DNA from 2 places in the Streptomyces sp. NPDC020747 genome. Region 1 is predicted to be linked to the other one. Evidence: riboswitches for the same ligand, from Rfam matches in the RefSeq annotation. Region 1 holds a riboswitch; the other holds the start of a gene.
The links. A riboswitch is a leader RNA that binds a small molecule or an ion and turns the genes downstream of it on or off. The one in region 1 is predicted to bind glycine.
Positions count from the first base shown of each region.

Region 1 (3,381 bases):
GCCGCCTCCAAGATGCTCGCGAAGATCGCCTCCGAGCAGGCCAAGCCGGACGGGCTCGTGCTGATAGAGCCGGGTACCGAGCGGGAGCTGCTCGCCCCCATGTCCGTGCGAACGCTTCCGGGGGTGGGGCCCGCCACGGGAGACCATCTGCGGCGGGCCGGGATCACCACGGTCGGGGAGATCGCCGAGGCGGGCGAGGACGAGCTCGTACGGCTCCTGGGGAAGGCCCACGGGGTCGCGCTGTACGCCATGGCGCTCGCGCACGACGTGCGGCCCGTGGTGGCCGAGCGGGACACCAAGTCGGTGTCCGTCGAGGACACGTACGACGTGGACATCCACGACCGGGTGCGGGTGCGGATGGAGGTCCAGCGCCTGGCCGACCGGTGTGTGGGGCGGTTGCGGGGCGCGCATCTGTCGGGGCGGACCATCGTGCTGAAGGTGCGGCGGTACGACTTCTCGACGCTGACCCGGTCCGAGACGCTCAGGGGGCCCACGGACGACCCCGCGGTGGTGCGGGAGGCCGCCGGGCGGTTGCTGGAGTCCGTGGACACCACGGGCGGCGTACGGCTGCTGGGGGTGGGCGTCTCGGGGCTCGCCGACTACACGCAGGAGGATCTGTTCGCTCAGGCTCGGACGGCTGCCGCTGCCGCGTCCGCTGCTGCCGAGGAGATCGAGCACGCGGAGAAGGAGGAAGCCGAGGAGGCGGTCGAGGAGCCGGTGCCTCCTGCGGAGCGGCGGTGGCATGCCGGGCACGATGTGCGGCATGCCGAGTTCGGGCACGGGTGGGTGCAGGGGAGTGGGCTGGGGCGGGTGACTGTGCGGTTCGAGACGCCGGACTCCGTGCCGGGGCGGGTGCGGACGTTTCGGAGCGATGATCCTTTGTTGGAGGGGGCTGAGCCGTTGCCGTTGGTGGAGCGGCGGGGTGGTGATGTGGGGGCGTCTGCGGGGTCGCCTGCGGCGGGCGGGGAGGGGTGAGGTCGGTGCGGGTGTGTTTGTGGGTGCGGGTCGGTTGTGGCCTCGTGCGCGGTTCCCCGCGCCCCCAAGACAGACCGGCGTCGCCCTTGCCCCCTTGGAGCCCCTTACTGGGAGTCGTCCCTGCCTGCCAGGTGGCCGAAGTCGTGGTCCGGGAAGGGGGGTGGGGGAGCTACGTCCAGGCCGTAGTGGTGGTAGAGCTGGAGTTCCTGTTCGGGGGAGAGGTGGCGGCCTACGCCGAAGTCGGGGGCGTCTTTGATCAGGGCGCGTTCGAAGGGGACTCGCAGACCCCCGTCGGTCAGTTCGCTGGGCTCCAGGGGGACGAAGGCGTCCCTGCTGAACAGGCCGGTGCGTATGGCCGCCCACTCCGGTACGCCGGTCGCGTCGTCGAGGTAGACCTCGTCGACCGTGCCGATTTTCGTGCCGTTGCGGTCGAACGCCTTGCGGCCTATCAGGTTGCGCGGATCGATGTCGGTCTGCACGGGCCCTCCAGCTGCTCGCAACTCATCCGTAAGCACTACGAAAGAGCACTTTGAGGAGGGCGGCCACTCGGGGGAACCCCGCTGGTACCCTGGGCAACGGCTGCTGACCCCGTGCGGGAGAGTCCTCCAGGCTTCATCGGAGGCGCCGAAGGAGCAAATCCTCCCCGGAATCTCTCAGGCCCACGTACCGCATGGACGAGGTCACTCTGGAAAGCAGAGTGGTGTCCGAGTTTCTGACGGGTTCCGCTCTCACCGACGGTGAAAGCCGGTGCGCCTTCACGGGCGGGCCGGTGAAGCTCTCAGGTTGAGATGACAGAGGGGGAGGCCGTCCGGGCACCCATGCAGTGGTGCCCCTCGAAGGTCGTCAGACCAGGAGGCCTCCGCAATGACCGCCCATCGTATTCCGCTCTCAGAGCTCGAACAGGGAATCCCCTTCGAGCAGCGCCACATCGGGCCCGACACCGAAGCCCGGGCCAAGATGCTCGCGCACGTGGGGTACGGCTCGCTCGACGAGCTGACGGCCACCGCGGTCCCGGATGTGATCAAGAACGCCGAGGCGCTCGAACTGCCGGGCGCCCGCACCGAGGCCGAGGTGCTGGCCGAACTGTGCTCCCTCGCGGACCGCAACCAGGTGCTGGATTCCATGATCGGGCTCGGGTACTACGGGACGTTCACGCCGCCTGTCATTCTGCGCAATGTCATGGAGAGTCCCGCCTGGTACACGGCGTACACGCCCTACCAGCCGGAGATCTCGCAGGGCCGGCTGGAGGCGCTGCTCAACTTCCAGACCGTGGTCGCCGAGCTGACCGGGCTGCCGACCTCCGGGGCCTCGCTGCTCGACGAGGGCACGGCGGCCGCCGAGGCCATGGCGCTGTCGCGGCGCATGGGCAAGAACAAGAAGGGCCTGTTCCTGGTCGACGCGGACACCATGCCGCAGACCATCGCCGTGATCGAGACCCGCGCCGAGCCGACCGGCGTCGAGGTCGTCGTCGCCGACCTGAGCGACGGCATTCCGGCCGGGCTCGCCGAGCGCGAGATCAACGGCGTGCTCCTCCAGTACCCCGGCGCCTCCGGGGCAGTACGGGACCTCAAGCCCGTCGTCGAGCGGGCGCACGAGCTGGGCGCGGTCGTCACTGTCGCCGCCGATCTGCTCGCCCTGACGCTGCTCACCTCGCCGGGTGAGCTGGACGCCGACATCGCGGTCGGTACGACCCAGCGCTTCGGTGTGCCGATGGGCTTCGGCGGGCCGCACGCCGGATACATGGCCGTGCGCGAGAAGTTCGCGCGCAGCCTGCCCGGCCGGCTCGTCGGCGTCTCGGTCGACGCGGACGGCAACAAGGCGTACCGGCTCGCCCTGCAGACGCGTGAGCAGCACATCCGCCGTGAGAAGGCGACCAGCAACATCTGTACGGCTCAGGTGCTGCTCGCCGTGATGGCCGGGATGTACGCGGTCTACCACGGTCCCCAGGGCCTCAAGTCCATCGCGCGGCGCACCCACCGGTACGCCACGATCCTCGCCGCGGGTCTGAAGGCCGGCGGGGTCGAGGTCGTCCACGAGGCGTACTTCGACACGCTGACCGTGCGGGTGCCGGGCAAGGCGGCCGAGACGCTCGCCGCCGCGCGCCGGGGCGGGGTCAACCTCCGGCTCGTCGACGCCGACCGCCTGTCCCTCGCCTGCGACGAGACCACCACGCGGGCCCAACTGGGCGCCGTCTGGGCGGCGTTCGGGGTCGACGGGGACGTGGCCGCGCTGGACGAGGCGACGGAGGACACGCTGCCGGCCGCGCAGCTGCGCACCGACGAGTACCTCACGCACCCGGTCTTCCACCAGTACCGTTCCGAGACCGCGATGCTGCGCTACCTGCGCCGGCTCGCCGACCGTGACTACGCGCTCGACCGCGGCATGATCCCGCTGGGCTCCTGCACG
Region 1 is NZ_JBIRTJ010000030.1:9,545-12,925, forward strand. It holds partial or broken gene ACH4YP_RS45935 (DNA polymerase IV) at 1-1,161, shown strand, start outside; gene ACH4YP_RS45940 (PRC-barrel domain-containing protein) at 1,080-1,454, opposite strand; glycine riboswitch at 1,559-1,654, shown strand; gene gcvP (aminomethyl-transferring glycine dehydrogenase) at 1,840-3,381, shown strand, end outside.

Region 2 (3,381 bases), on a different contig from region 1:
CTGCTGGGGGTTGCTCATGGCCTGAATTCTCCTGTACGCGGGGGAGTGCTGATGCAGGGGGACTGAGGGTGACCTGGGCGGATGTGCTCAGGGTCACTTCATGACGCTCGCGGACCAGGGTTCACTGTCCGGCGCTCGCTGGACCAGGGTCTACTTCTGGCGCTTGTAGAACGGCAGCGCCACGACCTCGTACGGCTCGTGGCTGCCCCGGATGTCCACGCCGACACCGGGCGTGCCGGGCGCGGAGTGCGCGGCGTCGACGTACGCCATCGCGATCGGCTTGCCCAGGGTCGGTGAGGGGGCGCCGGAGGTGACCTCGCCGACGACCTTGCCGTCGGCGACGACCGGGTAGCCGGCGCGCGGCACACGGCGGCCCTCGGCGATCAGGCCGACCAGGACGCGCGGGGGCTGCGACTCGGCCCGGGCGGCGGCCTCGGTCAGCGCCTCGCGCCCCACGAAGTCGCCCTCCTTCTCGAACTTCACGACCCGGCCGAGCCCCGCGTCGAACGGGGTGAGGGCGGTGCTCAGCTCGTGCCCGTACAGCGGCATGCCCGCCTCCAGGCGCAGGGTGTCCCGGCAGGAGAGGCCGCAGGGGACGAGCCCGACGGGGGTGCCCGCGTCGGTCAGCGCCCGCCACAGCTTCTCGGCGTCGGCCGGGGCCACGAACAGCTCGAAGCCGTCCTCGCCGGTGTAGCCGGTGCGCGCGATCAGCGCGGGGACGCCGGCGACCGTGCCGGGCAGACCGGCGTAGTACTTCAGGCCGTCCAGGTCGGCGTCGGTGAGGGACTTGAGGATGCCGGGGGACTCGGGTCCCTGGATCGCGAGCAGGGCGTACGCGTCACGGTCGTCGCGGACCTCGGCGTCGAAGCCCTCGGCCCGCTCCACGAGCGCGTCCAGAACTGTCTGGGCGTTGGAGGCGTTGGCGACGACCATGTACGTGGTCTCCGCGAGCCGGTAGACGATCAGGTCGTCGAGGATGCCGCCGTCGGCCCGGCAGATCATGGTGTAGCGGGCCCGGCCGGGCTTCACGCCCCCGATGTTGCCGACCAGCGCGAAGTCGAGCAGGGAGGCGGCCTGGGGCCCGGTCACGGTGATCTCGCCCATGTGGGAAAGGTCGAAGAGTCCGGCCTTCGTCCGTACGGCGAGGTGCTCGTCGCGCTCGGAGCCATAGCGCAGGGGCATGTCCCAGCCGGCGAAATCGGTCATCGTCGCGCCGAGCGAACGATGGAGGGCGTCGAGCGCGGTGTGACGCGGTTCAACGGGGGCGTTACTGCTCACGGTGGGGCTCCCAAGGCATGACGGCGAGGTCGTTCCTCCCCATCTGTCATCGGAACCTGAGAGGTTCGCCGTGACCACCGGTCGTCCGGGACGGTCACTGACTTGCACCTTGGGTGGAGCCGACGCCCTGCTGACAGGGAGACGGCCCGCTTTTCAGATGTGCCTCGCCCGCGCGGTAACGGTGCCTGAGAGATTCAAGGGAGGGACTTGCTCCTTCGGCGCCCGGACCACGTACACAAACGTGTCCGGAACTCTCCCGCGCGGATTCAAGCGGCCGGTATGCAGTTGGCGGGCACATCATTGCACGCATCGGAGCGGCGCGGCAGGGGACTCCTCGTGAGGGGCGGTGCACGGTGTCGCGGCCCGGCCGCACGGCGTCCGCACAGGGTCCACAGGCGTCCACAGCGATCTGTGACGGGGCTGTGGCAGGACGAGAACAGAAAAGAGGCGACCAGCGCATTACCTTCTCTTTACACTCGACGGGGATGGGTCTCCCGACCCCATGGGGAGGACGATCAGGGTGAACAGGACCACGGCGTACGCCACGAGCGCGGCCATCGCGCTGCCCAAGCAGCCCACTGCCCCGGCCGGGGAGGCGTGCGGCCCGCTTCCGGCGCCCGTCGTCCGCGATCTGCGCGAGCGCGCGGGGCACAGCCCGCACGGGCTCCGCTTCGGCACGGCCGACCTGGTGGTGGTCACGGGCCTGCCCGGCAGCGGCAAGTCGACCCTGATGCGCCGGGCGGTGACGGGCCGCCGCATCGACTCCCAGGACACCCGCGACCGCTGGGACGGCCGCCTGGCCCGCTTCCTGCCGTACGCGGTCTACCGCCCCCTGGTCCGCGCCGCGCACTACGCGGGCCTGCGCCGGGCCCTGCGGTCCGGCGAGGGGGTCGTGGTGCACGACTGCGGGACGCAGGCCTGGGTGCGCAGCTGGCTGGCCCGGGACGCCCGGCGGCGCGGCGGCACCCTGCACCTGCTGCTGCTCGACGTGGACCCCGGCACGGCCCTGGACGGTCAGCGTGAGCGGGGCCGCGGCGTCTCGCGGTACGCGTTCGCGCGCCACCGCGGCGCGTTCGGCCGGCTGCTGCGTTCCGTGGAGAAGGGCGACCTGCCGGAGGGCTGCGGTTCGGCGGTCCTCGTCGACAGGGCGGCGGCGGACGTGCTGCGGCGGGTCGACTTCGGCGACTGAGATCCCGGTGAGCTGGACGGACCGAGGTCCCGGCGACCGGACGGACTGCGGCGGGGGAGGGCGCGTACGCGTAATCTCGACAGCCGCAGACGGCGGTTCGAGCAGGCGGTAGAGAGATGGACTTCCCGGCACAGGACATTCCGGTGCAAGCACACCCACACCCTCATGTCGGCTGGCCCGGCAACGAGTTGGAGGCGGTACTGGCCGCCTCCCTCGGCACGGCTTCGCCCTCCGCGGGCGCCAGGATCGTGGAGGTCATGGGCCGCAGCTTCCTCTGGATCCCGCTGCCCGAGGGCGGCGGCCCGCACAGCGGCCCGCTCGACCTGCCCACGATGGAGTTCGGCGGACAGGCGTACGTGCCGGTCTTCAGCTCGGAGCAGCAGTTCCGCCAGGTCGTCGGCGACCACATGTCGTACACGGTCGCGCCCGCCGTCGAGTTCGCGCGCGGTCTGCCGCCGCAGGTGGGCATCGTGGTGAACCCGGACGGCACGGTCGGGGTGCCGCTGCCGCCGCCCGCCGTGGCCGAGCTGTGCCGGGCCGGGCGTACCGAGCTGGACGGACGGGCGAGCGGCGGCCGGGTGCGGCTGTTCCAGCCGGACTGGCAGCACGAGCCGGTGGACTTCCTGGCCGCCGCCTCCGCGGAGTTCGCCGCGACCGGCGTCGTCCTGAGCGCCCGCCGCTGTCTGGCGAGCATCGAGGGCGGCGATCCCGTGATGTTCGTCGGCGTCGAGCTGGCCCACTGGCACGACGACGCCCGCACCCTCCCTCTGGACGCCGTGGGCCGGGCCCTCGGCCGGGTCCCCGTGCCCCACCCGGTGAACCTCGTCTTCCTGGACGTGGCCCAGGACCCGGTGGGCGACTGGCTACGGGCCGAGGTGCGGCCCTTCTACACCCGAACTCCTTAGGAGGGGCGC
Region 2 is NZ_JBIRTJ010000016.1:58,790-62,170, forward strand. It holds gene gcvH (glycine cleavage system protein GcvH) at 1-18, opposite strand, end outside; gene gcvT (glycine cleavage system aminomethyltransferase GcvT) at 151-1,278, opposite strand; glycine riboswitch at 1,442-1,547, opposite strand; gene ACH4YP_RS35315 (AAA family ATPase) at 1,781-2,467, shown strand; gene ACH4YP_RS35320 (enhanced serine sensitivity protein SseB) at 2,584-3,372, shown strand.
Region 2: it holds a riboswitch for glycine, as region 1 does, so the genes downstream of both, gcvT (glycine cleavage system aminomethyltransferase GcvT) here and gcvP (aminomethyl-transferring glycine dehydrogenase) in region 1, are expected to answer to the same signal.